Archangium violaceum: one gene and its partner. The protein of the gene in region 2 interacts with the protein of the main gene of each other region in a pairwise test. Links are inferred from orthologs where the notes say so. Each region holds a gene or a part of one and is shown on either strand. Other genes may lie near its edges.

The links. The genes of interacting proteins can lie anywhere in the genome.
Region 1: the proteins of pheT (region 2) and secD interact in binary tests that used the Escherichia coli proteins (3 or more experiments, as listed by UniProt). The link is inferred for Archangium violaceum from one-to-one orthologs.

What each region holds. Positions count from the first base shown.
Region 1 is NZ_CP069396.1:4,892,777-4,895,731, forward strand. It holds secD (protein translocase subunit SecD), read left to right. Parts: upstream 1-570; coding sequence 571-2,340; downstream 2,341-2,955. Other genes in the region: yajC (preprotein translocase subunit YajC), read left to right, coding at 221-571; secF (protein translocase subunit SecF), read left to right, coding at 2,362-2,955. UniProt on the Escherichia coli protein: Part of the Sec protein translocase complex. Interacts with the SecYEG preprotein conducting channel. SecDF uses the proton motive force (PMF) to complete protein translocation after the ATP-dependent function of SecA.
Region 2 is NZ_CP069396.1:6,237,970-6,242,711, reverse strand. Bases 1,637-4,742 are described here. They hold pheT (phenylalanine--tRNA ligase subunit beta), read right to left. Parts: upstream 4,343-4,742; coding sequence 1,931-4,342; downstream 1,637-1,930. Other genes in these bases: pheS (phenylalanine--tRNA ligase subunit alpha), read right to left, coding at 4,342-4,742; JRI60_RS55165 (integration host factor subunit alpha), read right to left, coding at 1,637-1,819. Outside these bases: JRI60_RS25090 (Ig-like domain-containing protein), read right to left, coding at 1-864; more of JRI60_RS55165, read right to left, coding at 1,376-1,636.

The DNA of each region.
Region 1 (2,955 bases), 1.3 Mb from region 2 along the record:
TGGAGCGGGACCGGATTGACGACCCCCGAGTTTCCCTCGGAGGGGGGCACCCAGGAGGTGGGCGGGCGGGCATGACGCACCTCGGAAAGGCCAGCCCCTCCTCGCCGTTCACTTGCCCGGGATGTGCGCCTGCTGCTAAGAGGCCCACCTTTCCGGCTTATCCGTTGTCCGCTGGTGGACGGCGGTGGGGCCGAACCCTTTCCAAGCAACGAGGCGGTTTGTGGCAGACAGCTTTCTGATCCTCGCCCAGGCAGCGGGCGGACCCGGCGGGATGATGAACATCGTCTTCATCATCGGCCTGTTCGCCATCATGTATTTCGTGATGATTCGCCCCCAGCAGAAGCAGATGAAGGCGCACCGCGAGCTGCTCTCCGGGCTGAAGAAGGGTGATGAGGTCATCACCCAGGGTGGAATCATCGGGCGCATCCAGGTCGTCTCCGAGCGCGAGGTAACGCTCGAGGTGGCCACCGGGGTCCGCATCCGCGTGCTCAAGTCGTCCGTGGCGGGCCGGTTCGCGGTGAGCGAGCCGACGGCGGCCGCCAAGACCGAAGAGAAGAAGGAGGAGAAGTAATGGACCGCGGCTGGTACTGGAGGTTGGGCCTGGTCATCGGCGTGACGCTGCTGACCGTGTGGTTCCTCATCCCCTCCTATTATTCGATGTTCGTGCTCGACAAGAGCGAGCGCAACAACCTGGCGCTGCTCGAGCAGCGCCTGCCCAAGTGGGCTCCCCCCGCCAAGTACCGCATCAACCTGGGGCTGGACCTGCAGGGCGGCATCCACATGGTGATGCGGGTGGACACCAAGACGGCGCTCCAGAAGCGGACCGAGCGCCGGGGTGATCAGATCGCCCGCTACATCAACGAGAAGCAGCTGGGCCAGGTGTCCGTGGACACGGATCCCCAGGCGCTGCAGATGACGCTGACGGCGCAGGATCCGGCCACCATGGACGCCATCGAGAAGGAGGTGCTCGCCACCTTCACCGACTTCGTCCGGGTGGCGCGTGACGGGGCGAAGCTGACGCTCGCGCCGGACGAGGGCCAGGTGAACCGCTTCCGCGAGGAGTCGGTGGACCAGGCGATGCTCGTCATCCGCCGCCGCATCGACAAGTGGGGCGTGGCCGAGGTGGACGTGCGCAAGCTGGGCACCGACGCCATCCAGATCTCCCTGCCGGGCCGCAATGACCCGGAGCAGGCCAAGGAGCTGGTGGGCACCACGGCGCAGCTCGAGTTCCGCATGGTGGACGACTCGACCGATTTCTTCGGGCAGGTCATCCAGCAGAATCCTCCTCCCGAGGGCAGCAACATCACGCTGACCAACAGCGAGGGCTTCCCGCAGCTGCAGGGCCCCAACCGCGAGGCGCTGCTGGAGTACTTCAAGGGCAAGACGCCCGAGGGCCGCGAGGTGCTGCTCGAGTGCGTGCCCAGCGCGACGAAGAAGGGCGTGTGCGACAGCTACCGCACCTTCCTGGTGGAGAAGAACGTGCCACTGACGGGCGAGAGCCTGACGGGCGCGGATGCCTCGCTCAGCCAGCTCAACGAGCCGGAGGTGAACGTCAGCTTCGACGCGGCCGGCGCGCGCGAGTTCGAGCAGCTCACCGAGAAGGGCACGGGCCGGCGCATGGCCATCGTGCTGGACGACTACGTGCAGTCGGCGCCGCGCATCAACGAGCGCATCGGCGGTGGCCGGGCGCGCATCACCATGGGCCGCGCGGGTGGCCGTCCCCTGCAGGAGTGGCTGTCGGACGCGCAGACGCTGGCGCTGGCCCTCAAGGCGGGCGCGCTGCCGGCGCCGGTGACCACCGGTGAGATCCGCCAGGTGGGTGCCGCGCTGGGCGACGAGCTCATCCGCAAGGGCAGCCTGTCGGCGCTGGTGGGCCTGGCGCTCGTCATCGCCTTCATGGCCATCTACTACAAGGGCGCGGGCATCATCGCGGACGTGGCGCTGCTGCTCAACGGCCTGCTCATCCTGGGCGGCCTGGCGCTCTTCAACGCCACGCTGACGCTGCCGGGCATCGCCGGCTTCGTGCTGACACTGGGCATCGCGGTGGATGCCAACGTGCTCATCAACGAGCGCATCCGCGAGGAGATCGGCCACGGCAAGACGGTGCGCGCCGCGGTGGACCAGGGCTATGACCGCGCCTTCTGGACCATCTTCGACGCCCACGTCACCGCGCTCATCGCCGGCTTCATCCTCTTCTTCACGGGAACGGGCCCGGTGCGCGGTTTCGCCACCACGCTCATCATCGGCCTGCTGGCGTCGCTCTTCACGTCCATCCTCGTGACGCGCGTCATCATGACCTACTTCGTTCACGGCCGTAACGCGCAGACGGTGTCCGTCTAAACGGGCCCGGGGGAACAGCAGATGCAGATCCTCAAGCACAAGACGAACATCGACTTCATCGGCAAGCGCAAGCCGGCCCTCTTCATCTCCACGGCGTTGAACCTGGCCATCCTGGTGGGCATCGCCGTCTTCGGGTTCAACTTCGGCGTGGACTTCGCCGGCGGTACGGTGGTGGAGGTGAAGTTCAACCACCCCGTGTCCGCGGCGGATGTGCGCAAGCGCGCCGAGGCCGGCGGGCTGCACGACGTGTCGGTGCAGAGCATCGGCGCGGCCGAGGAGAACTCGTTCCTCCTGCGGCTGGGCGGCGTGACGCAGCTCACCGAGGAGAGCGCGGGCAAGGCCGAGAACGCCATCAAGGCCCTGGGTCCCATGAAGAACGTGGTGGCGGACCTGGCCAACGGCATCATCAACTTCCGCTCCGAGCAGCCGCTCACCGCCGATCAGGTCCGCAAGGCGGTGGAGGGCACGGGCACGGGCGTGGAAGAGGTGCGCGAGCTGGGCCAGTCGCAGTCCGGTGGCTTCGACTACCAGGTCGTCGCCAGCGGCATGGCGGACCGCATCCACAGCGCGCTGGAGACGGGCGCGGAGGGAGGCAAGGCGGACTTCGAGATGCGC
Region 2 (4,742 bases):
AGCGGTGAGCGTGCTGACGGAGTCCGCGCCGGGCCGCTGGTGCCACAGCTTCGTGGGTGTCGCACTCAGATAGAGTTTGGATCCGTAGAGCATGACGGCCATCTTGACCAGGTTGACCCCGCCCTTCGCGAATGCATCCGCGAGGCCGGGTACACTTTCGATGACCTTCTCCAGCACGATCTCCTGGAGCACGGCGGCGGACCGCTGGCTCTGGAGCTTGCCCTGGGTGGTCCCGGCACGGGCCGCCGCGTAGATCGGGAGGACCTGTCGCATGAACAGCGTGAGCTGGAGCGGATCCAGAACGTCATCCCCGAACACGGCGTTCGTCGGCGGAACGCCCGAGCGGCGCGCGCGCTCGCGCCCCAGCGCCAGGATCAGCGCCAGCGGACGTTCGGCCTGGGTGTAGTCACCCTTCTCGACCAGCGGTGACAGCTTCTCGATGAGGTGCTCCGGCGTGAGGCTGGCGGAGGGATCCCGGGTCTTGAAGCCCTGGTCCCCGAGCTCCAACAGCAACGACTCGAGGCTCACGACCACGCCGGAGCGCAAGCCCTGGGCGAGGAGCTGGAGCTCGAAGTCGACCGCGGGGGGATGGGGAGACTCCAACCGCTGGGTCAGCTCGTCGGCCGGGAGCTGGCGGCTGTCGACGACCGGGACGCCGAGGAAGTGGAAGGTCCGGCGGAGCTCCGCGTCCAGCGCGTCGGCTTGCCCCTGGTCCGAGGCCTCGGCCAGGTCGTAGAGCCTCCGGGCGTACGCATCGAGCCCTTCCCGCGTCGGCGCGATCTCCTTCGGCGCCGGGGCAGGGCATCCCGCGAGGGCCAACAGAAACGCCGTGTAGGCAATCAATCTGGTTCTACGTTCCAACATGAGCAATCCCCCCATCAGTGCAGCGGGTGTCGATCGCTCGTTAAGACGTGAAGCAGGCCCGAAGTTACCTGACGCGCATGGAAGACGGGCTCCGCGACGCAGGGAAAGACAGGTGGATGAGAAAAGGCGAAGGGCCTGGAATCTTTGAGGTTTCCCTCTCGATTCCAGGCCCTTCTTGTTGGCGAGGAGTACGGGACTTGAACCCGTGGCCTCCGGCGTGACAGGCCGGCGTTCTAACCAACTGAACTAACTCCCCACAGCACCTCTCCCCTGGAGGAGAAGATGAAAGCCCTGGAGCCCACCGTGAAGTGAAACTCCAGGGCTTTCGATGGTCGGGGCGACTGGATTTGAACCAGCGACCACTTGCACCCCAAGCAAGTGCGCTACCAGGCTGCGCTACGCCCCGAGATTTCGTCTCCCGCCGGTGCCGTTCGGCGCCGTCGAGATGGGCTGCCTTATGCCCCCACCCGTTTCCCAGGTCAAGTACGAGATCGGGCGGCCCTTCAAAAACTCACTCGGCCTTCGCCTTCATTCCGCCCACCGAGGCCTTCATGGGCTCGAGCTCCTCCATCTCCTCCAGGGCCTCGTCCAGATCCTCGGGATCCAGCCCGGCTGCCTCGGCCGCGTCGGCCGCCGCGTCCTCCGCGGCATCCAGCTCGGAGTGGTTCTCCGGAATCTGCTCGCCGTTGAGGGCCGCCTTCAGCACCGCGCTCGGCCGGAAGGTCAGCACGCGGCGGGCCGAGATCTCGATCTCCTTGCCGGTCTGGGGATTACGCCCCACGCGCGCCTTCTTCTGACGCACCTGGAAGTTCCCGAAACCCGAGATCTTGATCTTGTCCCCGCGCTCCAGCGTCTCCTTGAAGGTGTCGAAGACGAGCTCGACGATCTCCGCCGACTCCTTCTTGGAGAAGCCGACCTTCTCGTAGACCCCTTCGATGATGTCCGCCTTGGTCATGCGAGTACCTTCGCGCCCCTCTCTGCCGTGAACCCGGCGGACTGTGACAGCCTTCCCCGACAACTGTCAACCCACCGGTTTCACTCAGGTTTTCCCGCAGTCACCCAACCTTCAGGCGCGCAGGGCGCCACCCAGGCGCTGGTTGACCTCGGTGATGATTCGCTGGTGCGCGGCACTCACCTCGGCGTCGGTGAGGGTGCGCTCGGGCGAGCGGTAGCGGATGGCGTAGGCCAGGTTCTTCCGGCCCTCGGGGATGGGCTTGCCGGTGTAGACGTCGAAGATGAGGGCGTCCTCCACCAGGGTGCCACCGACCTCCAGGATGACGCGGCGGACCTCGTCGTTCTGGAGCTCCACCGGCACCACCACGGCCAGGTCCCGGAGCACGGCGGGGAAGCGGGGCAGCCCTCCCCAGGCCGGCACCAGCCGGGCCGCCGAGTACAGCGGCGCGGTGTCCACCTCGAAGACGAAGACGTCCCGAGGCAGCTCCAGGCCCTTGATCACCCGGGGGTGCAGCTCGCCCACGTGGCCCAGCACCGTGCCGTCGGCCAGCTCCACCCGGGCGCAGGCGCGGGGGTGGAAGGCCGGAGCCTCGGCGGGGACGAAGCGGACGCCCTCCACGTGGAGCGCGTGCAGCACGGCCTCCAGTGCGCCCTTGGCGTCATAGAAGTCCGCCCGCGCGTCCTTCTGCGTCCACGTGCGCCCACCGCGCAGACCCCACACGAGGCCGGCGAGCCGGTGCACCTCGCGGGTGGCCGGGCGTTGGCCCTGCCCTCCCTCGGGATCGCGGAAGTAGGCCCGGCCCGTCTCGTACAGGGCCACCCTGTCCACCTGGTGCCGCACGCTGCGGGAGAGGTTCTCCAGCAGGCCCGGCAGAAGGCTGGTGCGCATCACCGACTGCTCCACGCTCAGCGGGTTGAGCAGCGCCACCGGCTGCTCCTTCCCGCCCAGCACCTCCAGCGTGCGCGGCGCGACGAAGGAGTAGTTCACCACCTCGCTCAGCCCCACCCCGGACAGGGCCTGGCGGGTGCGGCGCTCGGCCTCGGAGGCGGCCGGCTCGGGAGCCAGCTCGGCGAGCCCCCGCGGCAACCGGGCGGGGATGTTGTCGTAGCCGTGGACGCGGGCGAGCTCCTCCATCAGGTCCTCCTCGCGCTCCACGTCCACGCGGGCCCGGGGCACCTCGAAGGTGGTCTGCCCACTCCCCTCCTCCACCGCCTGGAAGCCCAGGGTGCCGAGGATGCGCCGGCAGTCGGCCTCGGAGATGGCCACGCCCAGCACCTTCTCCACGCGGCCGTAGCGCAGCGTCACCCGGCGCGGCGGCTGGGGCTTCGGGTACACGTCCACCCGGCCCGGGGCCACCGTGCCACCGGCCAGCTCGGCGATGAGGGCCGCGGCCCGGTCGGCGGCGGCGATCGTGGCGTCGATATCCACCCCGCGCTCGAAGCGGTGCGAGGCCTCGGTGTGCAGGCCGTGGCGCTTGGACGTGCGGCGGATGCTCGAGGGCTGGAAGTGGGCGGACTCGAGCAACACGCGCGTCGTGCCCGCGCTCACCTCACTGTCCGAGCCTCCCATCACGCCAGCCAGGGCCTGGGCCCTGTCCCGGTCGCAGATGAGCAGGTCCTCGGGCTCCAGCGCCCGCTCCTTGCCATCGAGCGTGGTCATCTTCTCGCCCGGCTTCGCGGTGCGGACGATGATCTCCTGCCCCGCCACCCGGTCCAGGTCGAAGGCGTGCAGCGGCTGGCCGTACTCGAGGAGGACGAAGTTGGTGACGTCCACCACGTTGCTGATGGGGCGCACCCCGCAGGCCTTCAGCCGATCCTGCAGCCACTGGGGCGAGGGGCCGATCTTCACGTTCTCGATGACACGGGCCGCGTAGCGCGGGCAGCGCACCGGGTCCTCGATGCGGATCTTCACCTTCTCGGAGGTGGGCGCACCGGACTCGGCCAGCTTCGGCTGGGGCGGACGCAGGGTGCCCCCGGTGGCCACCGCCACCTCCCGGGCCACGCCCAGGTGCGACAGGGCATCCGGCCGGTTGGGGGTGACGTTCACCTCCAGCACCACGTCATCCAGCCCGAGCGCCTCGGCGATGGGCGTCCCGGGCTTCAGCTCCGGCGGGAGGATGAGCAGGCCCGAGGCATCCTCGGACAGACCCAGCTCCTTGGCGGAGCAGAGCATGCCGAAGCTGTCCACGCCGCGCAGGGGGGCCTGCTTGATCTCCACGCCGTTGGGCAGCTTCGTACCGAGGGTGGCCAGCGGCACCTTGTCGCCGACCTTGTAGTTCTTGGCGCCGCACACCACCTGGAGCGGCTCCTTGCCGCCCGCGTCGATCTTGGTGACGGACAGCTTGTCCGCGTTGGGGTGCTGGACGGACTCCTTGATCTGCGCCACCACCACGCCGCGCAGACCCTCGCCGGGACGCTCGAGGCCTTCGATCTCCAGACCCACGGCCGTCAGCTTGCGCGCCAGCTCATCCACGGACGCCGGCAGCGCCACGTAGTCTCCGAGCCACTTGACCGAGATCTTCATCAGAACTGCTCCAGGAAGCGCGAGTCGTTCTCGAACATCATCCGCAGGTCGTCGATGCGGTAGCGCAGCATGGCGATGCGCTCCACGCCCATGCCGAACGCGTACCCGGTGACCTCGGTGGGGTCATAGCCGCTGTACTTGAAGACGTTGGGGTGCACCATGCCGCTGCCGAGCACCTCCAGCCAGCCGGTCTGCTTGCACACGCGGCAGCCCTTGCCGCCGCACGAGGTGCAGGAGATGTCCACCTCGGCCGAGGGCTCGGTGAAGGGGAAGAAGGACGGGCGGAAGCGCGTGCGCGTGTCCGAGCCGAAGAAGGCCTTCACGAAGGCGTCCAGGGTGCCCTTGAGCTCGGCGAAGCTGACGTCCTTGTCCACCAGCAGGCCCTCCACCTGGTGGAACA